3 regions of the Terrabacter koreensis genome follow, and region 1 is predicted to be linked to each of the others. Evidence: predicted binding sites of a transcription regulator. Region 1 holds the regulator's gene; each other region holds the start of a gene.

The links. Region 1 encodes HspR, which represses chaperone genes until heat shock. Its sites were predicted from a motif close to AAGTTGAGTCNNNNNGACTCAACTT; they were not measured.
Region 2: a site for HspR is predicted at 6,743-6,767, ahead of ACYVNR_RS16570 (Hsp20/alpha crystallin family protein). Genes of this name have one in related genera too.
Region 3: a site for HspR is predicted at 7,402-7,426, ahead of ACYVNR_RS15725 (ATP-dependent Clp protease ATP-binding subunit). Genes of this name have one in related genera too.

The regions. Positions count from the first base shown of each region.
Region 1 covers NZ_BAAGQU010000004.1:164,789-174,458, forward strand. The annotation lists gene dnaK (molecular chaperone DnaK) at 1-1,377, shown strand, start outside; gene ACYVNR_RS03500 (nucleotide exchange factor GrpE) at 1,374-2,081, shown strand; gene ACYVNR_RS03505 (DnaJ C-terminal domain-containing protein) at 2,171-3,184, shown strand; gene ACYVNR_RS03510 (heat shock protein transcriptional repressor HspR) at 3,235-3,696, shown strand; gene ACYVNR_RS03515 (ATP-binding protein) at 3,865-6,939, shown strand; gene ACYVNR_RS03520 (ANTAR domain-containing protein) at 7,096-7,746, shown strand; gene ACYVNR_RS03525 (DivIVA domain-containing protein) at 7,709-7,900, opposite strand; gene clpB (ATP-dependent chaperone ClpB) at 8,044-9,670, shown strand, end outside.
Region 2 covers NZ_BAAGQU010000006.1:28,597-38,266, forward strand. The annotation lists gene ACYVNR_RS16535 (penicillin acylase family protein) at 1-75, shown strand, start outside; gene ACYVNR_RS16540 (glycoside hydrolase family protein) at 57-1,025, opposite strand; gene ACYVNR_RS16545 (hypothetical protein) at 1,186-2,589, shown strand; gene ACYVNR_RS16550 (hypothetical protein) at 2,705-3,163, shown strand; gene ACYVNR_RS16555 (DNA polymerase IV) at 3,223-4,305, shown strand; gene ACYVNR_RS16560 (MarR family winged helix-turn-helix transcriptional regulator) at 4,325-4,762, opposite strand; gene ACYVNR_RS16565 (MFS transporter) at 4,907-6,145, shown strand; gene ACYVNR_RS16570 (Hsp20/alpha crystallin family protein) at 6,205-6,693, opposite strand; gene ACYVNR_RS16575 (FAD-binding dehydrogenase) at 6,829-8,475, opposite strand; gene ACYVNR_RS16580 (glycosyltransferase 87 family protein) at 8,486-9,670, shown strand, end outside.
Region 3 covers NZ_BAAGQU010000005.1:737,230-746,899, forward strand. The annotation lists gene ACYVNR_RS15700 (ABC transporter ATP-binding protein) at 1-471, shown strand, start outside; gene ACYVNR_RS15705 (amino-acid N-acetyltransferase) at 552-1,082, opposite strand; gene ACYVNR_RS15710 (LCP family protein) at 1,079-2,332, opposite strand; gene ACYVNR_RS15715 (FtsX-like permease family protein) at 2,355-3,686, opposite strand; gene ACYVNR_RS15720 (ABC transporter ATP-binding protein) at 3,683-4,426, opposite strand; gene ACYVNR_RS15725 (ATP-dependent Clp protease ATP-binding subunit) at 4,679-7,303, opposite strand; gene ACYVNR_RS15730 (nucleoside deaminase) at 7,646-8,137, opposite strand; gene ACYVNR_RS15735 (SAM-dependent methyltransferase) at 8,134-8,886, opposite strand; gene ACYVNR_RS15740 (alpha-hydroxy-acid oxidizing protein) at 8,971-9,670, opposite strand, start outside.

The DNA of each region.
Region 1 (9,670 bases):
GTGTCCCTCCTCGAGGTCGGCAAGGACGCCGAGGACGGCTTCGCCACCATCCAGGTGCGCGCCACGAACGGCGACAACCACCTCGGTGGCGACGACTGGGACGACGTCGTCGTCCAGCACCTCATCACGCAGGTGAAGAACAAGACCGGCCAGGACCTGTCCAAGGACAAGATCGCGATGCAGCGCCTGCGCGACGAGGCCGAGCGCGCCAAGAAGGAGCTCTCCACCGCGACGAGCACCAACATCTCGGCGCAGTACATCTCGATGACGCCCGAGGGTCCGATCCACCTCGACGAGACCCTGTCGCGCGCGCAGTTCGAGCAGATGACCAAGTCCCTCCTCGACCGCACGAAGGCCCCGTTCCACAAGGTCATCGAGGACGCCGGCATCAAGGTCTCCGACATCGACCACGTCGTGCTCGTCGGCGGCTCGACCCGCATGCCGGCCGTCTCGAACCTCGTCAAGGAGCTGACCGGCGGCAAGGAGCCCAACAAGGGCGTCAACCCCGACGAGGTCGTCGCGATGGGCGCGAGCCTGCAGGCCGGTGTCCTCAAGGGCGAGCGCAAGGACGTCCTGCTCATCGACGTCACGCCGCTCTCGCTCGGCATCGAGACCAAGGGTGGCCTCTTCACCAAGCTCATCGAGCGCAACACCGCGATCCCGACGAAGCGCTCGGAGATCTTCAGCACCGCCGACGACAACCAGCCGTCGGTCCTCATCCAGGTCTTCCAGGGTGAGCGCGAGATCGCCCAGCACAACAAGTCGCTCGGCACCTTCGAGCTGACCGGCATCGCGCCGGCCCCGCGCGGCGTGCCGAAGATCGAGGTCACCTTCGACATCGACGCCAACGGCATCGTCAACGTCAGTGCCAAGGACCAGGGCACCGGCAAGGAGCAGAAGATGACGATCACCGGCGGCTCGGCCCTGTCGAAGGACGAGATCGACCGCATGGTCAAGGACGCCGAGGCGCACGCCGACGAGGACAAGAAGCGCCGCGAGGAGGCCGAGGTCAAGAACCAGGCCGAGCAGCTCGTCTTCTCGACCGAGAACTTCCTCAAGGAGTCCGGCGACAAAATCCCCGCCGACGTGAAGACGCCGGTCGAGGAGTCGCTCGCCGACCTCAAGGCCGCCATCGCCGAGGGCTCCGAGGCCAGCGCCGACGACATCAAGGCGAAGGTCGAGGACCTCAACACCAAGTCGCAGGCCATGGGCCAGGCGGTCTACGCGTCCGAGCAGGCGGGCGCCGGCGCCGCGGGCTCCGCTGACGCCCAGGACGGTTCGCACGCTGGTGCGTCGGCGGGCGCGTCGGCCGGTGCCGACGACGACGTGGTCGACGCCGAGGTCGTCGACGACGACGAGGCCAAGGAAGCCAAGTGACCGAGTCGACCGACCCCACCGGCAACGGCCCGACGGGCGAGCAGCCCGACGTGACCGCCACGGGTGCACAGGGTGCCGGCAGCGGTGACGCTGCCGGCACCCCGGGGCCGGCCGCCGACGAGGCGCCGGCTGACGGCAAGCGCCACCACACGTACTACGAGGGCGGCTCCGGCGCCTCGTCCGAGCCCGGCGGCGAGGACGAGTACGACCACGCCCCCAAGGGGTCGGCCGCGGCGCAGGAGTCCGAGGAGTCGGAGGGCGTCGCCCTCGCCGAGGAGGACACCATGGCCGCGACGTTGCTCGCCGACCTGCAGCGACTGCAGGCCGAGTACGTCAACTACAAGAAGCGCGTCGACCGCGACCGTGAGGTGATCCGCCACTCCGCGGTCGGCAGCGTCGTCGAGTCGCTGCTGCCGGTGCTCGACGACATCCACATGGCCCGGCAGGCCGGCGACCTCGCCGCGGGGCCGTTCGCCGCGATCGCCGAAAAGCTCGAGGCGACACTGGGCCGCTACGGCGTCGAGCGCCTCGGCGAGGCCGGTCAGGAGTTCGATCCCAACGTGCACGAAGCCCTCATGCACGTCGAGGCCGAGCTGCCCGAGGGTGCCACCGGCACGACCGTCGTCCAGGTGCTGCAGCCGGGATACCGCATCGGTGACCGGCTCGTCCGTGCCGCGCGGGTGTCGGTTGCCGACCCCGCCTGAGACGTCCGCCGCCGGGCTGCACGCGCAGCCCGGCGGCATACCCGATGATGGGAGCAGCGTGAGTCCCACCGTGACGAAGGAGGTGCGCCTTGGCTAGCCAGGACTGGTTCGAGAAGGACTTCTACGGCATCCTCGGCGTGCCCCAGGATGCCGATGCGGCGACGATCAAGAAGACGTACCGCAAGCTCGCCCGCACGATGCACCCCGACCACAACGTCGGCGACGCCAAGGCGGAGGAGCGCTTCAAGGAGATCGGCGAGGCGTATGCCGTCCTCTCCGACCCCGAGCAGCGCCGCGAGTACGACGCCATCCGCGCCATGTCGCACGGCGGCGCCCGCTTCACCGCGGGTGGCCCCGGTGGCGGCGGCGCCGGCTTCGAGGATATCTTCTCCGCGTTCGGCGGTGCCGGTGGCGGTGGGCAGCGCGTGCGTTTCAGCACCGGCGGTGCCGGTGGCCAGCCGAACCTCGAGGACATCCTCGGCCAGATGTTCGGTGGCGGTGCGGCCGGACCCGGCGCCGGCTACGGCGGCTACGGAGCCCCCGCGGGGCCCCGCCCCGGCGCCGACGTGCAGGCCAGCACCCGCATCGGCTTCCGCGACGCCGTCGAGGGTTCGACCGTCTCGCTCAGCTCGCCCGACCTCGGCCGCATCAACGCCCGCATCCCGGCGGGCGTCAAGGACGGCCAGCGGATCCGCCTGCGCGGCAAGGGGCGTCAGGGTGATCCTGGCGCTCCGGCCGGCGACCTGATCCTCACGGTGTCCGTCGACAAGCACCCCGTCTTCGGGCGTGACGGCGACAACCTCACCCTCGACCTGCCGGTGACCTTCGCGGAGGCCGCGCTCGGCGCGACCGTCGCGGTCCCGACGCTCGACGGCGGTTCGGTCAAGGTCAAGGTGGCGCCCGGCACCCCGAGCGGCCGGGTGCTGCGCCTCAAGGGGCGCGGCGTGAAGCGCGGCGACCACACAGGCGATCTGCTCGCCAAGGTGCAGGTCGTCGTGCCGCAGCGGCTCACCGACGAGGCCCGCGAGGCCGTCGAGAAGATGGCCGCGGCCGAGAGTGGCCACGACCCGCGGGCCGAGCTCTTCGAGCGCGCCCGCGCCTGACGGCATACGCGACGAACCACACGAACGACGAGGAGGAGGAGGTGGCTGGAATGGCTCGCAGGAGCGCCCGACCCGGCGGCCACGACGACGACGCGCCCGTCTTCGTCATCTCCGTCGCGGCCGAGCTGGCCGGCATGCACGCGCAGACCCTGCGGCAGTACGACCGGCTCGGCCTCGTCTCGCCGTCCCGCACGCGCGGCGGCGGCCGTCGCTACAGCTCGCGCGACGTCGCGCTGCTCCGCGAGGTCCAGCGCCTCTCGCAGGAAGGCGTCTCGCTCGCCGGGATCCAGCGCATCCTCGACCTCGAGAACCACGTGAACGCGCTGCAGTCGCGTGTCCAGGAGCTGACCGAAGAGCTGAGCACGGCCCGCGCGGCCCTCGCGGCCGGAGCCTCGGGCGCACGGGTCTTCGCCGTCGGTCCGCGCGGGGAGGTCGTGGCCGTCCGGCCCGGGCAGCGCCCACCGCGCACGCCGGCCTCGCAGGCGCTGGTGGTCTGGCGCCCGGAGCGCTAGCGAGCAGCGGACGCCGGCGCCCGAGCCGGCCCCCTCGTCGGTGCCGTGTGCAACACTGTGCCAGCCTCGAGCAGACGGGGTGTCTGTCCCGCTGTATGCCGCCGGAGGCCGTTGCGTGTTCCACTTTCCGGAGGTCGTGTGACCCCCTCATACCCCGACGGTGACTCCGTGAACCGAGTCCTGGGGTCCGATCTCGGCACGCCCGTACGCCGCTCGGTCGAGATGCAGGAGCTCTTCGCCCGCCACGACTGGTCCGCGACGCCGCTGGGGCCGGTCGATGCCTGGCCCGACAACCTGCGCTCCATCGTCGACATCTGCCTGTCGTCGGGCTTCCCCATGCTCGTGTGCTGGGGGCCGGAGCTGACCATGGTCTACAACGACGGCTACCGCACCCTGCTCGGCCGCAGCAAGCACCCGGAGGCCCTCGGCCGCCCGGTGCGGCAGGTCTGGCCCGAGGTCTGGGACGTCATCGGCCCCATGTTCGACGGGGTGCTCGGGGGTGGGCCCGCGACCTGGGTCGAGGACGAGCTGCTAGTCGTCGACCGGTTCGGCTTCCTCGAGGAGGCCTACTTCACGTGGTCCTACGGCGCCATCCACGACGCCGACGGCCACGTCGCCGGCATCCTCAACGTGGCCGTCGAGACGACCGACAAGGTGCTGGCGGTGCGCCGCGCCGGTGCCGCGCTCGAGCTGTTCCAGGCGCTCATCGTCGCGACGGCGCCCGAGAGCCGCGAGCAGGTGCGCGAGCGCACCCTCGAGGTGCTCCGCAGGCAGACCGCAGACCACCTGGACGTCGACCTCGTCTGGGTCGACGGCAGCGGCTCCGCCGCGCTCACGGGTGATGCCGAGCCCGGCGTGCACGTCGTCCCCGTGCTCGAGCCCGGACTCTCCGAACCCACGGCTCTCCTGCGGTTCGGGGCCAACCCACGCAGGCCCTGGGACGCCCAGCTGCAGGCGTACGCCGAGCTGTGCGCCTCGCACGCCGCGACGGCCCTGAGCGGCGTGCGTCGACGCGCCGACGACCGCGCGCGCGAGGAGGCCCTCGCCGAGCTCGACGTCGCGAAGTCCGACTTCTTCGCCAACGTCAGCCACGAGCTGCGCACGCCGCTCGCGCTCATCGCCGGGCCGGTGCAGGACGCCCTGGCCGCCGACGCCCTCGACGCCGACACGCGCCGTCGGTTCGAGATGATCGCGCGCAACTCAGAGCGCCTCACCGGGCTCGTCGACCGCATCCTCGACCTCACCCGCGTCGAGGCCGGTGCGGTCGAGCCGCACCCCGTCGCCGTCGACGTCGCGGCTGTGACCGACGGCGTCGCCGCCAACTTCCGCCCGGCCATCGAACGGATGGGGCTCGACTTCGTCGTCGAGCGCGGCGACCTCCCACGGCAGGCGTACGTCGACGTCGACATGTACGAGCGCATCGTGCTCAACCTGCTGTCCAACGCGTTGAAGTTCACGCCCCAGGGTCGGATCGGGCTCTCCCTGAGCGGTGACGAGGGCGGCTACGTGGTGTCGGTCAGCGACACCGGCATCGGCATCCCCGAGAAGGACCGCGACCACGTCTTCGACCGGTTCCGGCAGCTCGCCGGCAGCGACGAGCGCCGGTCGCGCGAGGGGGCCGGCATCGGGCTGTCGATCGTCCGGCAGCTCGTCGGGCTGCTCGGCGGCAGCATCTCCCTCGACACGGGCGAGGGACGGGGGAGCACGTTCACCGTCCGGTTGCCGTGGGGACAGCCGCCGACGCAGTCGGCCAGCCGGCCGTCGATCACGCCGCGGCCGGCGGAGTCGTTCATTAGTGAGGCCGCGGCCTGGGCCGGCCCCGACGAGGGCGACGCGGACACCCCCGCGCGTGCCGTCACGGGACGTCCGACCCTGCTCGTCGTCGAGGACAACCCGGACATGCGCTGGCACGTCACCCGGCACCTGCGTGACGACTACGACGTCGTCACGTCGCGTGACGGCGTGGAGGCTCTGGCCCGGATGCGGGCCGCCCGCCCCGACATCGTGCTCGCCGACGTCATGATGCCGCGGATGGACGGCCTGACCCTCGTGCGCGAGATCCGCGAGGACCCCACCCTGCGAGACCTGCCCGTCGTGCTCCTGTCGGCGCGCGCCGGCGTCGAGGCGAGCACGATCGGGCTGACCATGGGTGCCGACGACTACGTCGTCAAGCCGTTCGACCCGACCGAGCTGCGCGCCCGGCTCTCCGCCAACCTCGTCCGGTCGCGCTCGCGCTCGCGCGACGCCGCCTGGCTGCGCGCCATCCTCGGCGCCATCCAGGAGCCGCTCGTCGTCGCCGACGCCGATGGCACCGTGGTCGAGCTCAACGGGGCCTTCACCCGCGACTACGGCTGGTCGCTGGCCGACGGGCCGTTCACCCCGCCCTACCCGTGGTGGATCCCGGCCGACGAGGCGCCCGCCGAGAACGAGGCCCACGCTCGCCGCGTCGAGCTGCTGCGCACCGGCCAGCCCTTCCTCGACGAGCACTACCGCATCCGGAGGAAGAGCGGGGGAGAGGCGTGGGTGCACACCCGGGCCGCGAGCGTCCCCGAGACGGCCGACCACGCCGGCTTCGTGCTCGGCGTGGCCCGCGACGAGACCCGCGAGCGCGAGTCCCGGATGCGCCGCGAGCTCGCCGGCCGGGTCGCCGTCGAGCTCGCCGCCGCGGAGGGGCTCGACCAGGCCCTGGCCACGGCCGTCACCGGTTTCACCGTGCTCTTCGACGGCGAGGTGACCCTCCGGGTGGCCGACGACAAGGGCGACGTCGTGGTGCTCTCGCCCCGTGGCCGCGTGCAGCCGTCAGAGCTCGACGACGCCGTCCGCGAGGGCCTCGAGTCGTCGCCGCACGGCCACGACGTCCTCGTCGGTGACAAGCGTGAGGGGCTGCTGCTTCTCCCGACGTCGCAGGACTCGGAGTGCCGTGCGTGGGTGCAGTTCGACGAGCCGCGCATCGTCGGCAGCGACGAGCTGATCGTCGGCGACCTGCTCGCCCAGACCCTCGGCCAGGCGGTCGACCGGGTGGTGGCGAGCCGGGCCCGGGCCGAGAAGGAGCACCAGCTCGAGCAGGCGATCGAGAGCCATCGGCTGATCGGGCACGCGGTGGGGGTGCTCATCGAGCGCCACCGCGTCACCGCCAAGCAGGCGTTCGAGATGCTCCGGCAGGCCTCGCTCCACCGCAACATCAAGCTGCGCGAGATCGCGGCCAGGGTCGTCGAGAGTGGTCAGGACCCCGACTCGGCCTGACCCGTCGGAGCCGGCCCCACGCGGCCCGATCGCCGTGCGCCCTTGTGCCACGGGCAGATCGGGCCGTGTCGCGTTTTGGCGTGCACGCAACCGGATGCAAGACTGTGCCTGCCTCCAAGTTCGCGGGCCTTCCCGACGCATGCCCTGGAGGCCCCCGTGAGCACGCTGCACCCGGCGACGCCGTCCGCCGACGGCTCGAGCGCCGGCCGCGCGGCCGCCGAGCGGATCACCGACGCCGCACGCCGGCTCGTCCGCTCGGAGGACCTCGAGGAGGCTCTGTCCGTCGCGGCCGCCTCCATCGGCGAGGTGCTCGCCGGCGAGGCGCTGCTGCGGGTGACCACGAGCCAGCACGACCTGTATGCCGGGGCCTCGGGTCCGGTGCCGCCGTCGGCCATCGCGGCCGCCTTCCGGACGGCGCTCGAGGCCTCGCACTCCCACGACAGCGATGTCGTGCTGGTGTCGCGGGGCGAGCACGCGGTGTGCCGAGTGTGCGTGCCCGTGGCCACGAGGACGCCCGGTCCGGTCGAGCTGACCTTCGCCGAGCTGCTGCTCCACTCCCTCGTGCAGGCCGTCGACCGCATCGTCACCGTCGACCGGTTCCGGCAGAGCGAGGCGAACCTCGAGCGTGCGGTCGAGAGCCACCGCCTCGTCGGCCAGGCGATGGGCATCCTCATCGAGCGCCACCGCATCGTGTCCGAGGAGGCCTTCGACATCCTGCGGCGCGCGTCGCAGGACAACAACGTCAAGCTGCGCGAGGTGGCGATGCGCGTCATCGAGAGCGGCTCGGAACCCGACGACGTGGTCTGACCCCTGTCGAGCCCGTGCGGCCGGTGGGCGGCTCGGGGGCCGCGACGACGTCGTCGATGAACCGGTCGACTTCGGCCATGTCGTAGCCCTGCCGGAACTGGGTCGTGCCGAAACGGGCGTTGGTCAGCTCGGTCGCGAGGCGGGCGGCGTCCATGGTTCCGAGCGTAGGGTCAGGAGCGTGTACGGGCGCGCGAGACGGCATACGGGAGCGGCGCGCCACGCACGTAGTTGAGTGGAATACACTCAACTTGCCACCGGTTGTCTCCAGTGACTCCCTTCCCCGCACCAGGAGAACGCATGGACCTTCAGCTGACCAACAAGGCTCAGGAGGCCTTCGCCCAGGCCGCGACCACCGCGGCCGGCAAGCACCACCCGAACATCGAGCCGGCCCACCTGCTGCTCGCGTTGGCAGCCCAGAGCGGCACCACCACCCCCGCCCTGCTCACCGCCGGTCGCTCGAGCGTCACCGACGCGACCACCGCGGCCGAGCGGGCCATGGCGGCGATGCCGCAGGTCACCGGCGGCACCCAGCAGCCGCAGCTCTCACCCACCGCCGCGCGCGTGCTCCAGCAGGCGCAGCAGTACATGACGGCGATGGGCGACTCGTACGTCTCCACCGACCACCTGCTGCTCGCCATCGCGCGCACGGGCCAGTTCGGCCTCGACGCCGACGCGATCGAGAAGGCCATCCCCGAGCTGCGCGGCGGCCGCCCCGTCACCTCCGACAACCCCGAGGGCACCTTCGAGGCGCTCGCCAAGTACGGCACCGACCTCACGGCGCGGGCCCGCGACGGCAAGCTCGACCCCGTCATCGGCCGCGACGCCGAGATCCGCCGGGTCGTGCAGGTGCTGAGCCGCCGCACGAAGAACAACCCCGTCCTCATCGGCGAGCCCGGCGTCGGGAAGACGGCCGTCGTCGAGGGGCTCGCGCAGCGCATCGTCGAGGGCGACGTGCCCGAGAGCCTGCGCGACAAGACCCTCTACTCCCTCGACCTCGGCTCGATGCTCGCCGGTGCCAAGTTCCGCGGCGAGTTCGAGGAGCGCCTCAAGGCCGTCCTCGAGGAGATCCAGGGCAGCGACGGGCAGATCGTCACGTTCATCGACGAGATCCACACCGTCGTGGGCGCGGGCGCCGGCGGCGAGGGCGCGATGGATGCCGGCAACATGCTCAAGCCCATGCTCGCCCGAGGTGAGCTGCGCCTCGTCGGCGCGACGACGCTCGACGAGTACCGTAAGCACATCGAGAAGGACGCCGCGCTCGAGCGACGCTTCCAGCAGGTCTTCGTGGGTGAGCCGTCCGTCGAGGACACCATCGCCATCCTCCGCGGCCTCAAGGAGCGCTACGAGGCCCACCACAAGGTGACGATCGCCGACTCGGCCCTCGTCGCGGCGGCGAGCCTCTCCGACCGCTACATCTCCGGCCGCCAGCTGCCCGACAAGGCCATCGACCTCATCGACGAGGCGGCCTCGCGCCTGCGCATGGAGATCGACTCGAGCCCCGTCGAGATCGACGAGCTGCGCCGTGCCGTCGACCGCCTCAAGATGGAGGAGTTCGCGCTCGAGCAGGAGACGGACGCCGCTTCGCGCGAGCGCCTCGAGCGCCTCCGCAAGGACCTCGCCGACCGCAGCGAGGAGCTGGCCGCCCTCAACGCGCGCTGGGAGGCCGAGAAGTCCGGCCTCAACGCCGTCGGTGACCTCAAGGCCCGCATCGACGACCTGCGCACCCAGGCCGACCGCCTCCAGCGCGAGGGCGACCTCGGCGCCGCCTCGAAGATCCTCTACGGCGACATCCCGACCCTCGAGAAGGACCTCGCGACCGCGCAGGAGCGCGAGGCCGCCGCCACCGCGTCCGATGAGACCCCGATGGTCAAGGAGGAGGTCGGCGCCGACGACATCGCCGACGTCATCTCCGCCTGGACCGGCA
Region 2 (9,670 bases), on a different contig from region 1:
CAGACCCCGGCGTGGCTGGTGGGAGGGCTGCATCCCGTGGAGGCCGGCCGGTCGGGTCAGGCGGGCACGAGGTAGCCCGCGGCGTCCAGCGTCACCGGCATCGGGTCACCGATCCATAGCGACCCGTCCCGGCCGTCGTGGTGGAAGCCGAAGATCACGGTGCTGCCGTCGGGCCGGGTCACGACCGGGGCCGCGAAGAGCGTCGGGTCGGCCCGGAACGGCCGAGCCCGGGACAGGTCCCACGGGCCGAGCAGGCCCGGCGACGGCACCGACCACGTGCAGCACCCGTCGGCGTCGGCACGGCGCGCCGGGGTCATCTCTTCGGGGTGGCAGGTGAAGACGAGGACGGGCCGCCCGTCGATGACGAGGCTGCGCAGGACCTCGAGCTGCCCGAAGCCGGCGCCCGGCTCGCAGAGGGGTCCGCGCACCTCCCACGAGTCGAGGTCGGAACTCCAGGCGTGGGCGACGACACCGTCGTCGTTCTTCGCCGCGTCGCGGGCTCGGGCGGTGATGAGCAGGTGCCAGCCGTCACCCTCGGGGTCGCGCAGCACGAGCGGGTCGCGCCACGTCTCGCTGCTGCCCTCGAGGTCGGGCCCTTCGGTGGGGCCGGGGTGCGAGGCCAGCGTCTTGTAGTGCCGCGGGTCGATGCGGAGGGCCGGCTCGCTCGAGGCCCGGGTCCAGTGCACGAGGTCGTCGGAGACCGCGGAGCCGATCCGCTGGTCGTAGATGTGGTGTCCCGCGCGCGAGACGGCCGTGTAGAACATCCGCCAGCGCTCGCCGTCGTGCACGGTCGACCCGGTCCAGATCGCGAGGTCGTCGAAGCCGCTGTCCGACGGGGTCAGGGCGTCCTCGACGACCTCCCAGGCGACGCAGTCGGTCGAGACGGCGTGCCCCACCGTGGCGTTGACGTGCCGCAGGCTCGGGTCGCCGAGGGACCGTGGTGCCTGCAGGTAGAACAGGTGGGTGCGCCCACCGTCGTCGACGGTCCAGGCGTCCCAGACCCACCGGTCGTCCAGTCGCAGCATGGAGCAGAGTCTTCCATCCGGGCGACAGAGGGCGACACGGGCGACTTTGCCCAACTTTTACCATTTGCGGTACAAAACGTGACTCTGCACCGTACTGTTCTGCTATGAGAGGCCCTGCTCGACGGAGCGGGGCCGCGCTGACGCAGGAGAGGCGAGTTCGGTGACCACCCCCATGACGCCCACGCACGGTGCCCCGATGCGACCGGGACGGCCGGCCACGGCTGACGTCGACCGCTGGCTGCCCGACCCCTCCTGGCCCGTCCCGCCCCGCGGCTGGCAGCTCTGGGCCGCCGCCGGTGCGCCGACCCGCACCCTGCGTGACGAGTCCTCGCGCGGGGGCGACGGCGGCACCTCAGGAGGCGACAACGAGTTGGGACGTGACGCGGAGCCCCGGATCGTCCACACTGTCCCCGTGACGTCCGAAATGTCCGCTTTCGCCGCGCTCGAGGAGCCCTCGTTCACGCTGCCGGCCCGCCCGGGCCTGCTGGCCCCCGAGCCGGTCGACCTGCTCGCCGACCCCGAGCCGCGCCGCCTGCCCGAGGGCACGGTCTCCGGCTTCGCCGTCATCGGCGCCCTCGTCGCCTTCAGCTGCCTCGTGGGTGGCCTCACCGCAGGCTTCGTCGTCATCGGCGTCTCGACGCTCCTCGCGGCCATCGCCGCGCTCGTCCGCGGGCGCGTGTCGCTCTCGTCCGTCGGTGGCCAGCGTGGTGCGGCGCTGCTGCTCGGCGCCGCCGTCGCGGCCCTCATCCTGCCGTCCGTCACGGCGCACGAGCGCCGTGCCGAGCCCGAGGCGGCCGGTGGTGTGCCCGTCAGCTCCCCGTTCTCCGTCGGCACCCAGACCGCGTATGCCGCCGTGCCCTCGGCACCCGAGTCCGCCGGGTCGGTCCAGGCGCCGGCCGCGACGCGTCCGGCCGAGGTGCCCGCTTCGGCGGCGCCGTCGGCACCGCCGGTTCCGCCGGCTCCACCTGTGCAGGCACCCCCGGCGGTCCCGTCGGCCGTTGCCCCGGGACTCACGCTCGCGCTCGACGCCCTCGACCCGAGGCCCGGCAACGCCGAGGGCCCCGGAACTCCGGGGCAGCGCTCCGACGACAACTCGGGCAAGGGCTCCGACAAGGGCCCGGCCAAGGCTGCCGACAAGGCGTCCGACAAGGCGTCCGACAAGGCGTCCAAGGCCGCGGACAAGGCTGCGGACAAGGCGTCCAAGGCTGCCGACAAGGCCGCGAAGAAGGCCGCCGACAAGACTGCCAAGGCCGCCAGGGCGAACGAGAAGGCAGCCAAGGCTGCCCTCGCCAAGGCCGCCAAGGCGGCTGCGGCGCAGGCCCGCCAGGCGCGCGCCCAGGCCCAGCCGGCAACGCAGGGCTTCGCACCCGACCCCACATCGCGGGCGATCCTCGGGTCTTCGAAGAAGGCCGACCGGGCGTCCGGTGGCGCGGCCGTCCCCACCGGTCAGGCCAGGGCCGACGTGATGGCCGCCACGAGGCTTGCGCGACAGGACGCCGAGAACGCCGCCAAGGCGGCGAAGACCGTTGCGGCCAAGGGTGTCTCGGCGACGTCCGGACACTGACAATCCACGCGACCCGCCCGTCAGCCGCCCGTCAGCCGCCCGTCAGCCGCCCGTCCCTCGAGCCGAACCTGCAGGCCTCGGCGCCAACCCGGCTCGCGTGTGCCACAGTGACCTCGTGGCGCATTCAATGACCCGGGGCACGATCGTCTGGTTCGTCGGTTCCGCCGTCGTCGGTGCCGCCGCCGGCGGGCTGCACCTGCTCCGCTCCGAGCTCGGCGGCGCCCACACCGGAGTGCCGCTCGCCGTCGGCGCCTTCGGCCTCACGGTGCTGGCCGCCGCGATGCTCTTCCACGGTGTCGTCCTCGCGGCGCGTGAGCAGGACGCCGCCGCCGGCCCGGCGCCCGTCGACGACGACCCGACGGGCGGAGACACCCGGACCCGCAGCGCCCCCAGCGCCCCCAGCGCCCCCAAGGCCGCCGGGGCCCCTCGACGCTCGGAGCCTGTCGATCGCTCCGAACCGACCGAGTCGTCCGGCACGCCCGAGCCGCCGGCCGTCTACACCTTCCGGGCCGGCAGGCAGGTCACCGACCAACCACGGCGGCCCGCCAAGCGCGACCGCCCGACGCGCGGCTGACGTCCGCCCGGCCCACCGGCACCGCCAGCACTGTCGGTCCGCGCGGGCACAATGGCGTCATGAGCGCCGGGCCCGCCCGTTGGGTGCTGCACGTCGACCTCGACCAGTTCATCGCGGCGGTCGAGCTGCTGCGCCGACCCGAGCTCGTCGGCAAGCCCGTCATCGTCGGTGGGCGCGGCGACCCGACCGAGCGGGCCGTCGTGTCGACGGCGAGCTACGAGGCCCGCGAGTTCGGGGTCGGCTCGGGCATGCCGTTGCGTCTGGCCGCCCGCAAGGCACCCGACGCGGTCATCCTGCCGGTCGACGCGCCGGCATACACCGAGGCGTCCGAGCGGGTCATGGAGACGTTGCGGTCCCTCGGCGTCGTCGTCGAGGTGCTCGGCTGGGACGAGGCGTTCCTCGGGGTGCAGACCGACGACCCCGAAGCCTTCGCGCAGCGGGTCCGGGGCGCCGTGCTCGAGGCGACCGACCTGCACAGCTCGGTCGGCATCGGCGACAACAAGGTGCGGGCCAAGATCGCCACGGGCTTCGGCAAGCCGCGCGGTGTCTTCCGGCTGACGCGCCACAACTGGTTCGAGGTCATGGGCGACAGGCCGACGATCGACCTCTGGGGAGTCGGCTCCAAGGTGTCGAAGCGCCTTGCAGGTCACGGCATCGAGACGGTGCGTCAGCTCGCGGACGCCGACGAGGCCACGCTCGTCGGCGAGTTCGGGCCTCGCATGGGCGTCTGGTACTCCCAGCTGGGGCGGGGCATCGGCTCGGCCGTCGTCGACGACTCGCCCTGGATCGCGCGGGGGCACAGCCGCGAGACCACCTACCAGAGCAACCTGACGACGCCCGCCGAGGTGCGTGACGCGGTGCGCGACCTCGCCGAGCAGGCGTTCGACGACACCGCGAAGGAGGGCCGGCCGGTCTTCCGGGTCACCCTCAAGGTCCGTTACGCGCCGTTCTTCACCCAGACCAAGGCCCGCAAGCTGCGCGCCCCGACGTCCGACCGCGACGAGGTCGTCGCCGCGGCGGTGGAGCTGGCCGCGACGCTCGACCCGGAGCGCGAGGTGCGGCTGCTCGGCGTGCGCGCCGAGATGGTCATGCCCGAGGGCGGCGACCCGGTCGAACGCACCCCGGTCCGCGGGCGGCTCTGAACCGCCGCATCGGCAGTCGTCAGGAGCGGTGGAGGAACTCGACGAGGGCGGCGAGCTCGGGCACCTCACCGGCGCTGCCGAGTGACTCCTCCAGCACCTGGTCGTGGGTGGGGCTCGCCTCGGCGTGGAGTCGCCGCCCGGAGGGGGTGAGCTCGGTGTAGATGCCTCGCCGGTCGTCGGCGCAGAGCACCCGGGTGAGCAGGCCGCGGTCCTCGAGCCGGTTGACGAGCCGGGTCGTGGCCGACGAGGAGAGCGCGGCGGCCCGGGCGAGCTGGGACATCCGCATGTGCCAGCCGTCCTGACGTGACAGCGCGTCGAGCACGGTGAACTCGACGACCGACAGCCCGTGCCGGCGAACGAGCTCACGCTCGAGTGCGGCCTCGATGTGCCCGTGCAGTGCAGCGAGGGTGCGCCACCCGGAGGCGCGCACCTCGACGGCGGTGTCCGCGATTCCCATGCCCATCATCATAGCGCGCGTTTGCAATATGCCGCGCGTGCAACTAACGTCGCTCAGCATCAAGTAGTTGCACGCGCGGCATACCGGCGAAGGCAGAGAGGCTCGGCCCCGGCGTCCGCACCTGTTCGGAAGGACCAGGAACCCATGCCACTCGGTCTCATCGCCCTCGCTCTCGGGGGCTTCGGCATCGGCCTGACGGAGTTCGTCATCGCCGGCCTCCTCAGCACCGTCGCGGCCGACCTCGGGGTCAGCATCCCGACGGCCGGCTACCTCATCAGCGGCTATGCCCTCGCCGTCGTCCTCGGCGCGCTGGCGCTCCCGCCGCTGCTCGGGCGCTGGCGTCCCAAGCGGGCGCTGCTGGTGCTCATGGGACTCTTCGTCGCCGGCAACGCGCTCTCGGCCCTCGCCCCCGGGTATGCCGTCCTGCTCGGCGGTCGCGTCGTCGCCGCCCTCGCGCACGGGGCGTTCTTCGGCATCGGCGCCGTGCTGGCGGCCTCGCTCGTGGCCGCCGACCGCAAGGCGGGCGCGATCTCGATCATGTTCGGCGGCCTCACCCTCGCCAACGTGCTCGGCGTGCCGCTCGGCACCTTCGTCGGCCAGCAGTGGGGCTGGCGCGCGACCTTCGCCGTCATCGCCGCCGTCGGGGTCGTCGCGGCCGCCGGCATCGCTGCGCTGGTCCCCGACTCGGGCGACGTCGAGGCCGACGGCGAGGCTGGTCCCAGCTCCCGGTCGACCGTCGGCCTCCGGGCCGAGCTCGAGGCCTTTCGCAACGGCCAGGTGTGGCTCTCGCTCGGCATGACGGTGCTCGTCTTCGGCGGCATGTTCGGGGCGTTCATGTACGTCGAGCCGCTGCTCACTCGGGTCACCGGCTTCGACGAGTCGGCGGTGCCGTGGCTGCTCGTCCTCTTCGGCGTCGGGCTCTTCGTCGGCAACCTGCTCGGCGGGCGCTGGGCAGACCGGGCGCTCACCCGCACCCTCGTGCTGCTCACCGTGGCGCTGGGCGTCTCGCTCGTCGGCTTCGCCCTGCTCGCGCACAGCCCACTGGGATCGGCGGCGATGCTGCTGGCGATGGGCTTCTTCGGCTTCGCGACCGTGCCGGGCCTGCAGATGCGGGTGCTCGCGCACGCGGCGGGCGCTCCGACGATGGCGTCGTCGGCCAACATCGCCGCGTTCAACCTCGGCAACTTCCTGGGCGTCTGGCTCTCGGGCCTGGCCCTGGCTGCCGGGCTCGGCTGGACGTCACCGCTCTGGGTGGGGGCAGGCTTCGCCGGCCTCGGCCTCGTCGTCATCCTCGCGGCCAACGCCGCCGAGCGCCGCGCGGCCGAGCGCCGCGCGGTCGTGGACGGTGAAGCGCTCGCCACCCCGGTCGGTGCGCCGGCCTGATCCGCACCCGGACAGGTGCAGGGGCTCGGCGGTCCACCGCCGAGCCCCCCGGGTCCTGGTCAGGCGGACGCGTGTTCCTTCGTCGCCTCCGTGTCGGCCCCCTCGATCTCGCGGTGCGCGTCGGCCGACGAGCCTGCGTGCGACACGGTGATGCGGCGCGGCTTCGCCTCCTCGGCGACCGGGATGGTCAGCGACAGCACGCCGTCGCGGTAGTCGGCCTCGATGCGGTCGAGGGCGAGGCCGCGGCCGAGCGAGAGCTGGCGGGCGAAGGTGCCGGCGGGCCGCTCGCGCGAGAGCCACTGGGCGCCCTCGGCCTCGGGCGACCGGCGCTCGGCCCGGACGGTGAGCGTGCGGTCCTCGACGTCGATGTCGATGGTCGACGGGTCGACGCCGGGCAGGTCGATGTGGGCGATGAAGCTCTCGCCGGACCGGTAGAGGTCCATCGGCATGATCGACCCGGAGGCGGATGCCCCGCGCAGGCCCTCGCCCAGCAGGCGGTCGAACGTCCGGTCGATGGAGCGGAACGGGTCGAAGGTGGTGGTGCTCATGATCTACTCCTCGGAGAACGGGGCCGACCTGATCGGCCTCAGTGAACCTTTCTTGAGTGATAACCGCTCAACTTCGTGCTCTGTTCCCGTTGTAGACGATCCGCGCGGGTGTCGTCAAGACCCCCGTCCCCAGCGTCAGAGGGCCGCCGCCACCGAGCGTCCGGCGGTGCGACCGCTGAAGAGGCAGCCGCCGAGGAAGGTGCCCTCGAGCGAGTTGTAGCCGTGCATGCCGCCACCGCCGAAGCCGGCCACCTCGCCGGCCGCGTAGACGCCGGGGAGCGGGTCGCCGCCGGGCCGCAGCACCCGTCCCGCGAGATCCGTCTCGAGCCCGCCGAGGGTCTTGCGCGTGAGGATGTTGAGCCGGACCGCGACGAGCGGTCCCGCCTTGGGGTCGAGCAGCTTGTGCGGGCTCGCGACCCGGATCAGCCGGTCGCCGCGGTAGTGCCGTGCCCCACGCACGGCGGTGATCTGGGCGTCCTTCGTGAAGTCGTTGTCGATCTCGTTGTCGCGGGCCACGACCGTACGGCGGAGCGACTCGAGGTCGATGAGGTCGTCACCGGTGAGGGCGTTCATCCCCCGGACCAGCTCGTCGAGCGAGCGGGCGACGACGAAGTCCTCCCCGTTGCGCATGAACGCCTCCACGGGCGCGGGTGCGCCACTGCGCGCGCGACCCAGCACCTGGCGTACGTCCTTGCCGGTGAGGTCGGGGTTCTGCTCCGAGCCGGAGAGGGCGAACTCCTTCTCGATGATCTTCTGCGTCAGCACGAACCACGAGTAGTCGTAGCCGGTGCGCATGATGTGCCCCAGCGTGCCGAGCGTGTCGAAGCCGGGGAAGTAGGGGGCCGGGAAACGACGGCCGCGCGCGTCGAGCCACAGCGACGACGGGCCGGGCAGGATGCGGATGCCGTGGTTGTCCCAGACGGGGTCCCAGTTGCGCAGGCCCTCGGTGTAGTGCCACATGCGGTCGGGGTTGATGACGTTGCCGCCGGCCTGCTGGGTGATGCCGAGCATCCGGCCGTCGACGTGGGCGGGCACCCCGGCGACCATGCGCGCGGGGGGCGTGCCGAGCCGCTCGGGCCATGCCCGGCGCACGAGGTCGTGGTCGCCGCCGATGCCGCCACTCGTCACGACCACGGCCTGGGCCGCGATCTCGAAGTCCCCGACCTCCTCGCGGCTGCTCGGGCGGCCGCGGTCGACGCCGTCGGGCGCCAGCACCCGTCCCCGTACGCCGGTCACCGTCCCGCCCGACAGCACGAGGTCGTCGACGCGGTGCCGGAACGCCAGGGTCACGAGGCCCTTCTCGACGGCGGCACGTACGCGCTTCTCGAACGGCTCGACGATGCCGGGGCCGGTTCCCCACGTGATGTGGAAGCGCGGCACGGAGTTGCCGTGCCCGTCGGCCCGGCCGTCGCCGCGCTCGGCCCAGCCGACGACGGGGAAGAGGCGGTGCCCCTGCTCGTGCAGCCACGAGCGCTTCTCGCCCGCGGCGAAGTGCAGGTACGCCTCCGCCCACTTGCGGGGCCAGAAGTCCTCGTCGCGGTCGAACTGTGCCGAGCCCATCCAGTCCTGCGTGGCGAGCTCGAGACTGTCGCGGATGCCCATCCGGCGCTGCTCGGGGCTGTCGACCAGGAAGAGCCCCCCGAAGCTCCAGAAGGCTTGTCCGCCGAGCGACTGCTCGCCCTCCTGGTCGACGAGCACCACCCGCTTGCCGCGGTCGGCGAGCTCGGCGGTGGCGACGAGGCCGGCGAGACCGGCTCCCACGACGACGGCGTCGGCATCCATGGCTCAGATCATGTCATCCGGTGCGGCCCGGTCCGCGCCCGTGGTCTGCGACGATGCGAAGGTGCTGGCTCCGGCCCGGGTGAGGTGGGTGCGCCTGCTGGCCGGACCCGCGCCGGTCGCAGCGGTGGTGCTCGTCGCTGCCGTCGCCGCCGCCGTGCTGACGAGCCTGCGTGGCGGCCTCACCGATCTCGGCGTCTACCAGGAGGCAGGTCGGGCCCTGGTCGCCGGGCCGCCCGCCACGGCGCCGCGCGACCCGGTGACCGGCTTGTCGTTCACCTACCCGCCGTTCGCGTCGGTCGTCATGGTGCCCCTGGCGTTCGTGCCGGCCTGGCTCGCGGCTGCCGTCTGGACCGGCGCGTCCACCGCGGCGCTCGCGGCGGCCGTCGCCCTGGTGCGACGCGCGCAGGACCGCCCGGCACCGGGCTGGCTCGCAGCCGCCGTCGCCGGGGGCGCCGTGGCTCTGGAGCCCGTGTGGCAGAACCTCGCCTTCGGGCAGGTCAACGTTCTCGTCATGACGGCCGTGCTCGTCGACCTGCTCCGGACCGAGCGGCGCTGGTCCGGCGTGCTGCTCGGGCTGGCCGCCGGGGTGAAGCTCACCCCGCTCGTCTTCGTCGTGCTGCTCGTCCTCGTCGGTCGTCGTGCGACCGCCCGGCGTGCGCTCGTGGCCTTCGGTCTGACGGTCGCGTCGGGTTTCCTCGTGGCACCCCGGTGGGCCGTGTCCTACTGGACCGACGGCCTCGTCGACGCGGGCCGGGTGGGGCCGCCGTCGCTGACGCACAACCAGTCCGTGTACGGCGCCCTCACGCGGCTGCTCGACGCGCGGCCGTCCCTGCCGCTGTGGCTGGCAGTCGCCCTGCCCGTCGGCGTCGCGATCGTCGTCACCGCGCGGGCCCGGTGGCATCGCGGTGACGTGCTGCTCGCCACGTGCCTGGCGGCGCTCGCCGGGCTCGTCGTCTCGCCGATCTCGTGGTCGCACCACTGGGTGTGGGCGGTGCCGGTCGCCCTCGTGCTCTGGGAACGCAGCCGGTGGGCGGCAGCGTCCTGGACCGCGGTCTTCGTGGCCCGGCCGATCCTCTGGCCTCCGTGGGGCGGGCGCCGCGAGTACGCCTGGGGCCCTGTCGAGCACCTCGTCGGCAACGTCTACCTCCTCGCCGCCCTCGCCGTCTGCGTCTGGGCGGTGCTCCCGCTCACGCAC
Region 3 (9,670 bases), on a different contig from region 1:
GACCTGCTCATCCTCGACGAGCCGACGATCGGCCTGGACGTGCTGTCGAAGCAGCGCCTGCGTGAGTTCCTCGTCGCCGAGCGGCGCGAGCGCGGCACGACCCTGCTGCTGACGACGCACGACATGGGCGACATCGAGCGACTCTGCGACCGCGTGCTCGTCGTCGACCACGGCCGGCTCGCCTTCGACGGCAGCTTGACGGGGCTCGCCGCGACGGTCGGGGCCCAGCGCGTCCTCGTGATCGACCTCGCACAGCCCACGCCGGACCTCGACGACATCCCGCGCACCCGGCTGCTCGGCAGCGAGTCCGACGGGCTGCGGCAGCGGCTCGCGTTCGACTCCGAGGCGACCACCGCGGCAGCGGTGCTGGCGCAGGTCTCGGCGCGGCACGAGGTGCGCGACCTCACCATCGAGGAGCCCGACATCGAGGACGTCGTGCGGCGCATCTACGCCGCCTCGGGCCGAGCCTGACCCGCGCCTGACCCGAGCCCTACCCCTCAGCACCTTCAACCGTCGAGAGGCCAGAGGTGGCCGTCTCTGTGGCCGACGGTTCAGAGGGTGCGGAGCATGCGGGTGTTGCCGAGGGTGTTGGGCTTGACCCGCTCGAGGTCGAGGAACTCGGCCACGCCCTCGTCGTAGGACCGCAGCAGCTCGGCGTAGACGTCCATCGGCACGGCCTGACCCTCGATGACCTCGAACCCGTGCCGCACGAAGAAGTCCGTCTCGAAGGTGAGGCAGAAGAGCCGCTCGACCCCGATCTCGCGCGCGTCGTCCACGAGGGCCTCGAGCAGCCGACCGCCGAGGCCGGTGCCGAGCATCTCGGGCGCGACCGCGAGGGTGCGGACCTCGGCGAGGTCCTCCCACATGACGTGCAGGGCGCCGCAGCCGACGACGCGACCGTCGAGCTCGGCGACCCGGAACTCCTGGAGGCTCTCGAAGTACGTGACCGCCTCCTTGCTCACGAGCACCCGGCGTTCGGCGAGCGGGGCCACGAGAGCCCGTATGCCGCGTACGTCGGCGGTGCGCGCCCGCCGGATGACGGGCTGCGGGCCCGAACCCGCCTCGCGCGTCACGCTGCTCATGCCAGGTTCCCGTCACGGAACTGCGCGAACAGGCGACGGGCCTCGTTGCCGAGCACCACGATCGACTGCCCTCCGGCCGTGCCGAACGCCCCCTTGGCCACGCCCCTGCCGACCTTGAGCGGGCTCAGCTGGTGGAGCCCGGCCGTGAACGTGAGGATCTGCTCGGCGGTGAGGTTGCTCTTGCCGACCTTGCTGAAGCTCGTGAGCGCCGACGGGATCGCGATCGGACCGGCGAGCTTGGCCTTGACGGCGGACGCGAGGATCACCTCGCCCTGGTGACGAGATCGGCCGAAGTCCCCGTCGGGCAACGTCTTTCGCTCACGCGCGTACGCCAGAGCCTGCTTGCCGGTGAGAGTCTGGGGGCCGGCCTTGATGACCATGTTGCGGGCGTGCGAGGCGACGACGGTCTTCGGCACGACGATGGGGATGCCGCCCTGGTCGTCCACGATCTTCGTGAAGCCGGTGAAGCCGAGCACGACGTAGCCCTGGATCGGCAGGCCAGTCACGTTGCGCACGGTGCTCACCTGCGCCTTGGGGCCACCGAACACCATGGCGGAGTTGATCTTTCCCCGTCCGCCGGTCGACAGCGGGACGTAGAGGTCGCGGGCCATGCCCATCACGCCGCCGCCGCCCTTGCCGTCGACCCCGATGACCTGGAGCACGTCGGCCCGGGTGCGCTCGAGGGGCTGCCCCGGTCGGGCGTCGGACCCGATCGCCAGGACGAAGCGGGGGCCCGCGCCGAGGCTCGGCTTCGAGACGCCCAGTGAGGGCCACCAGCCGCCGACGACCTTCCACGTCGGACCGACGGCGAGCGTGACGTCGTCGCCCGAGGTCACCACTGCAACGGGGGTGCCCATCCACGAGCCGACCTTCGCGGTCGCGTCCAGCGAGCCGGTCGCGGCCCGCGCCTTGAGCGCGGCGGCCGCCGTGGGGGAGGCCGTTCGCGTGAGGTCGCCTCCGGCGTACAGGCTGCGCACCAGCGCGGCCAGTGGCGCCGGCGCTCCCTCGACCCGCGAGCCACCTGCCGTGGTCGAGATGGTGCCGGAGGTCGAGCCGTCGGGGGAGCCGGTGGCTGCCGACGATGCCGGCGCGCCGCCCGGTGCGGCCGGGTCGGACGAGCACGCGCCGAGAGCGAGCGCGGCGACCGCCGTGACGCCGGCCACGCGCAGGGCGAGCGGACGACGAGAGCGCGCCGGACGGCATACGGGGTCGGCGCGCCGGCGATCGGTGGGGTGGTGCTCAGAGGTCACCGCCCCACCGTAGACGACCGGTTCACGCGACGCGGGACGCCGTCCGGACCAGCGAGCGGGAGGCCAGCACCGAAGCGAGCACCACTGCCCCGGCGATCGCCGACGTCACGACGAACCGCACCACGAGGCCGCCGTCGAGCCTGCTCAGGAAGGGCAGCATCAGGACGAGGACGAAGCCGGCCGACAACGCGATCGTCATGGCCAGGGGCAGGGCGACCTCCAGTGCCCGCGCCCGGTGCAGCGACCGCTCTCCGGTGCCGGCGAGGGCCAGGGCGCGGTACTGCTCGCGCTGGTCGAGCACCCGGGCGGCCTGCACGACACCGGTCGACGTCGCACCGACGATCGTGATGATGACGAGCGTCACCAGGGCTCCGGTGCCGAGGTCCGCGGAGAGGTAGGCCTCCAGCGGCGTGCCGGGGTCGTCGACCTGGGCCAGGCTCGTGAAACCGACGACGACGACAGCCAGGCCGAGCGCGCCCACGGCCCGCCACGTGCTCTTCGGGTCGTCCGCGATGCGGCGGGCGGCGAGCAGCGTCGCCGCCGTCGGGGCGATGCGGGCGGCGACCCTGCCGGCCACCATGACGACCCACGGACCGACCGCGTTGACCGCCAGGATCACCGCGCCCAGCACGAGCACGATCGTGAGGCGCTCCGGCTCCTTCATCGGGGTGATGACGAGCACCCAGGCCGCACCGGCGGCCGCGGCCACGAGCACGCGCAGGATGCTGAGCCGCTTCGGGCTGGTGCGGGCCGCGACGCCGAGGGGGCTGATCGCGACCCTCGCGAGGCTCGACGCCCCCGAGACGATCGCGACCACGACGACGGCACCGACGACGGCCGCCGTCTGGCCGAGCGGCAGCACGAGCTCGCTCAGGTCGAACGTGCGGCCCTGGAACGTCAGCCGGGCCACGATCGGCAGGACGGCGAGGTAGAGCACGACCCCGGTCAGCGCGCCGACGAGTGCCTGGGCCGCCGCCTCGGCCAGCGTCATGACGGTCACCTGGGCCGAGGTCGCTCCGGCCAGCCGCAGAGCAGCCAGGCGCTGGTCACGCCGGGCGATGGCGAGGCGGGCCGCGACGCCACCCAGCGTGAGGATGGGGATGACCATGCAGGTGGTCGCGATCCACGCGAGGGTCACGTAGAGGTCGCCGATCATGGCCTCGTCGATGGACAGGCCGGTGCTGTGCCCCGGCGGCACCGTGTTGCGCGCCTCGAAGGCCGACAGCCCGGCCACGCAGACGAGCAGGGCCGCCGTCGCCACCGCGAACGAGACGACGGCGAGCACACCCGGCACCCGGTCGTCGGCCGCAGCGGCGCGACGCAGCCGCCACCAGAGCGAGACCGCGGCGTTCATCGGGCGGCCTGCGCGCTGTGCTCGACGACCCGTCCGTCGCGCACGCGCACCACGCCGTGGCACCACGCGGCGACGTTCTCGTCGTGCGTCACGACGACGAGCGAGGCGCCCGTGTGGGCGGTCAGCTCGGTCAGGTGGCGCATGACCTCGCCGCTCGTGGTCTGGTCGAGCGCACCCGTCGGCTCGTCGGCGAACACCACGCCGGGGCGCGCCACGAGCGCCCTGGCGATCGCGACTCGCTGCGCCTGCCCGCCCGACAGCTCGCCGGGACGCCGCTTCTCGAAGCCGGAGAGGCCGAGCGGTGCGAACAGGGTCGCTGCCCGGGCGGTGGCCTGCGAACGTGACGTGCCGTCGAGCATGAGGGGCAGGGCGACGTTCTCGATCGCGGGGAGCTCGGGCAGGAGCATGCCCTGCTGGAAGACGAAACCGAAGTCCTTGCGGCGCAGCACGGTCCGCTCGCGATCCGACATGCGCGCGATGTCGCGACCGCGCCACAGCACCTGGCCGCCGGTCGGGCGCAGGATGCCGGCCAGCACGTGCAGCAGCGTCGTCTTGCCCGAGCCGGACGGGCCCATCACGGCGAGACTCTGGCCCGCGCGGATGATGAGGTCCACCCCGCCGAGAGCGGGCGGGCCGGACTGCCCGCCCGAGCGGCCCTTGCCGTAGGTCATCACGAGGTCGCGGGCGACGAGGTCCCTGTCGGGGTGGCCCGATGCGTTGTCGAGGTCGTTGTGGCTCATGGGGACAACCCTCGCCGGGAGGCCTGCCTGCCCACATCGGACCGCGGTCGGCTCTGCCGGCCGAGCGTGTACGACTCCGGTATGACGGCCCACCCGGCGGCCCACGACCCCGGCGACGACGACCCCGGCGACGACGACCCGCGCGACGGCATACGGCCCCGGGACGACGACCGGCACGGCGAAGGGGCCGGGAACCGTGGTCCCCGACCCCTCCGGTCGGTCAGTGCGGTGCGGGCCGCCCCAGCGCTGGGTTCAGCGCTCGGTGCCGGTGCCGGTCATCCCCGAGTCCGGGTAGACCTGGTCGTCGGGCACCGTCGACGGGCCGGCGGTGACGTTGACACCGAGCGCCTCGTCGAGGGCAGCGCCCTCCGGCAGCTCCGGCAGGTCGTCTGCCGGTCGGTGCGCGTCGGGGTGGGCCATGTTGGAGAAGGTGAACTTCTCCTCCTTGCCCTCGCCCTCGGTGTCGACCTTGATGTACTGGCCCGAGGTGAACTCGGCGAAGAGGATCTTCTCCGACAGGGCGTCCTCGATCTCGCGCTGGATGGTGCGGCGCAGCGGGCGCGCACCGAGCACGGGGTCGTAGCCCTTCTTGGCGAGCAGGTCCTTGGCCGCGGGCGTGAGCTCGATGCCCATGTCCTTGTCCTTGAGCCGCTTGTCGAGCTTGGCGATCTCGAGGTCGACGATCTGCGTGATCTCCGCCTTGTTGAGGTGCGGGAACACGATGGTGTCGTCGACGCGGTTGAGGAACTCGGGCCGGAAGTGCTGCTTGAGCTCGTCGGTGACCTTGGCCTTCATCCGCTCGTAGTCCGTGCGGCTGTCGGGCCCGGACGAGAAGCCCATGTTGGCCTTGGAGATGTCCCTCGTGCCGAGGTTGGTCGTCATGATGATGACGGTGTTCTTGAAGTCGACCATCCGACCCTGCGAGTCGGTGAGGCGGCCGTCCTCGAGAACCTGCAGCAGCGAGTTGAAGATCTCCGGGTGGGCCTTCTCGACCTCGTCGAAGAGCACGACGGAGAACGGCTTGCGGCGCACCTTCTCGGTGAGCTGGCCGCCCTCCTCGTAGCCGACGTAGCCGGGAGGCGAACCGAAGAGCCGGCTCACCGTGTGCTTCTCGGAGTACTCGGACATGTCGAGCTGGATCAGCGCGTCCTCGCTGCCGAAGAGGAACTCGGCGAGCGTCTTGGCCAGCTCGGTCTTACCGACACCGGTGGGGCCGGCGAAGATGAACGAGCCACCGGGGCGGCGCGGGTCCTTCAGGCCGGCACGGGTGCGGCGGATCGCCTGCGACAGCGCCTTGACGGCGTCGTCCATGCCGACGATTCGCTTGTGCAGCTCGTCCTCCATGTGGAGCAGTCGACTGGACTCCTCCTCGGTCAGCTTGAACACCGGGATGCCGGTGCTGGCAGCCAGGACCTCGGCGATGAGCTCCTCGTCGACCTCGGCCACGACGTCCATGTCGCCCGACTTCCACTGGGCCTCACGGGCAGCCTTCTCCTGACGGAGGCGCTTCTCGTCGTCGCGGACGCGCGCCGCGCGCTCGAAGTCCTGGCCGTCGATGGCCGACTCCTTCTCACGCACCAGCGCGGCGATCTTCTCGTCGAACTCGCGCAGGTCCGGCGGAGCCGTCATCCGGCGGATGCGCAGTCGCGCGCCCGCCTCGTCGATGAGGTCGATCGCCTTGTCCGGCAGGAAGCGGTCGTTGACGTAGCGGTCGGCCATGTTGGCCGCCGCGACGAGCGCGCCGTCGGTGATCGTCACGCGGTGGTGTGCCTCGTAGCGGTCACGCAGGCCCTTGAGGATCTCGATGGCGTGCGGCAGCGTCGGCTCCTGCACCTGGATCGGCTGGAAGCGCCGCTCGAGGGCCGAGTCCTTCTCGATGTGCTTGCGGTACTCGTCGAGCGTCGTGGCGCCGATCGTCTGCAGCTCGCCGCGGGCCAGCATCGGCTTGAGGATGCTGGCGGCGTCGATGGCGCCCTCGGCCGCACCGGCACCGACGAGCGTGTGGATCTCGTCGATGAAGATGATGATGTCGCCGCGGGTGCGGATCTCCTTGAGGACCTTCTTCAGCCGCTCCTCGAAGTCACCGCGGTAGCGGCTGCCGGCCACGAGCGAGCCGAGGTCGAGGGTGTAGAGCTGCTTGTCCTTGAGCGTCTCGGGCACCTCGCCCTTGACGATGTCCTGGGCGAGACCCTCGACGACGGCGGTCTTGCCGACGCCGGGCTCGCCGATGAGGACCGGGTTGTTCTTCGTGCGGCGGGACAGCACCTGCATGACCCGTTCGATCTCCTTCTCACGCCCGATGACCGGGTCGAGCTTGCCCTCGCGGGCCGCCTGCGTGAGGTTGCGACCGAACTGGTCGAGCACGAGGGAGCCCGCGGGCGTTCCCTCGGCCTGGCCCTGGCCGACGCCGGCGCCGGCCTTCTCGCCGCTCTGGCCACCCTGGTAGCCGGAGAGCAGCTGGATGACCTGCTGGCGCACCTTGTTGAGCTCCGCGCCGAGCTTGACGAGGACCTGGGCAGCAACGCCCTCACCCTCGCGGATCAGACCGAGCAGGATGTGCTCGGTGCCGATGTAGCTGTGGCCGAGCTGGAGTGCCTCGCGCAGCGAGTACTCGAGAACCTTCTTCGCGCGGGGCGTGAAGGGGATGTGGCCGGTCGGGGCCTGCTGCCCCTGGCCGATGATCTCCTGGACCTGGGCCCGGACCGCTTCGAGCGAGATGTCGAGCGATTCGAGGGCCTTCGCGGCGACGCCTTCGCCTTCGTGGATCAGACCCAGGAGGATGTGCTCGGTCCCGATGTAGTTGTGGTTGAGCAGGCGAGCTTCCTCTTGCGCGAGGACAACCACCCTTCGGGCCCTGTCGGTGAACCGTTCGAACATGTTCTTCTCCTGACTGATCGAGAGACATCTCGATGCTATCCGTGCCCGCTGTCAGCGAGCACAACCCGACCAACGCGAGCCGGCCGCGTCCTGTTCCCATCCTGAGCGTGATCGGCTCAGGTTCCGCATCTGTTCGCCGTGGGCGGACAGATGTGGCCGCACCTACCTCTGTGGACGGCGCACCCCTACCCCGTTCGGGTCGCCGCCGTGCGGTGGGAGACGTAGTTCCCCGGCTCGGGGTCCGATGTCATGCCCAGACGATCCAGCACACCGGGCCGCCCGCGTTCCGGTCCTCCACAGCCCGACGGTTCGGGGGCCGTGGCACTGGAACCGGCAGGGCCGTCAGGGGGTGGGGGCGCTGCTCGCGAACTCGGCGTGGAGGGCCTTCACCTCGTCCTCGAGCTCGGGGGCCGGCCCGTCGACCACGGCACCGGGCACCACGTCGCGGATCGACAGAGCCGCCACGGGCGACGCGGGTGAGCCCCACGCCGACCGCCACTCGCCCAGCCGGGCCGAGCTGACGGCATACGCGATGCGCCCCAGCCCCACCCAGGCGTGCGCGGCCGAGCACATCGGGCAGTGCTCTCCCGACGTGTAGACGGTCGCCGCAGCCCGCTCGGCGGGCGTCAGGTGCGCGCCCGCCCACCGCGCGATGGCGAACTCGGGGTGCTGGGTCGCCTCGAGCGCGACGACGTGGTTGTGGTCCTCGAAGAGCACCTCTCCGGAGCCGGAGACGAGCACCGACCCGAACGGTTCGTCGCCGCGCTCGAGGGCCAGCCGGGCGAGCGCGACGGCCCGCCGCAGGTGCTCGAGGTCCGTGGCCGAGAGGCTCATGCGACCCTCCCCGTCACGAGCGCGAAGGTCACGAAGGCGCCGCCGTCCGCCTCGAGCATCCCCTGGACGGGCGAGGTCACTGTGCCCTTGAGCTCCATGACGGCACGCTCCCACAGGAGCCAGTTCGCGCACGCGTCCTCCTGCGTGCGCGCCGTGACGCGGGTGAACGCGCGGCTGAACTCCCACTGGCTCCGCAGCCAGTCGGCGGTGTGCCAGGCAGCGGTCTCGGCCCCGACGACGCGGTCGATGTGCTCGGGGATCTCGCCGAGCTCGCGCACCTCGGTGGTGAGGGCGGGGGTGGCGACGCCGAGCTGGCCGCCGGGCTTGAGGAACTTCGCGAGGTAGGGCGGGTAGTGGTCCCCGGTGCCGAAGTACTCCCACGCGTCGATGCTGACGATGGCGTCGAACGAGCCGCGACCGAACGGCAGCGCGTGCGCGTCGACGCGCATGGGGAGCACCCGGTCGTCCACGCCCTCCTTCCGGAACACGGCGCCGGCCTCGCTCGGGTCGACCCAGAGGTCGGCCGCGACGACCTGCACGCCGTACTCCCTCGCGAGGAAGACCGACGTCGCTCCGAGGCCCGAGCCGAGGTCGAGCACGCGCATGTCGGGCCGCAGGGCGAGGTCGGCCGCGAGGTCCTCGAGCAGCCACAGCGGGTGCGGCCCCATGTCGAGGTCGACGAGCCACTTCGCGTCGTACTTCGCCGACCTGGGGTAGGCGGCTCGGGTCAGGTGGTCGAGGGCGGGCATGGGTCGATCCTCCGTGACGAGAACGTATGCCGTCGAGCGAGTTCCACGGGTCGAGTTGCCTTGCGTCGCGGGCTGGTCGGGCTGCTAGCCGTCGTCCCGGACGCGAACGAGCACGTCGGGGGTCAGCCCGGCGACCGAGGTCTGGCCCGAGAGGGCGAGCTGCAGGTCGAGCTCCGCGCGCAGGTTGCGCAGCACCTGCGAGACACCGTCGGCGCCTGCGAGGGCGAGCCCGTAGACGTGTGGGCGACCCACTGCGACCGCAGTGGCTCCGAGTGCGAGGGCGATGAAAGCATCTGCACCGCAACGGATCCCGCTGTCGAAGATGACGGGCATCTGTGAGCCGGCACCGCGCACCGCGGTGACCACACGTGGCAGCGCGTCGAGCGCCGCGACCGACCGGTCGACCTGGCGCCCGCCGTGGTTGGAGACGTAGATGCCGTCGACGCCTGCGTCCACGGCCCGTAGCGCGTCGTCCGGGTGCAGGATCCCCTTGAGCACGATCGGCAGCGACGTCAGCGAACGCAGTCGCGGCAAGTCGTCCCACGTCAACGACGGTCGGCTGAAGACGTCGAGGAAGGTCTCGACGGCGGCACGGGGCTCGGGGGCGGTCAGGTTGTGCCGCGTGTCGCCGGGGTGGTTGCGCGACATCGAGAGCAGCGTCGCGACGGCAGCGGGCGTGGGCCGGGGGCGCGGCTGGGGCGTCGCCGCAGCGACCCGCCCCGCGACGAGCCGACGGAACACGGGGTCCGACGTGTACTGCGCGATGCCCTCGCCGCGCGCGAAC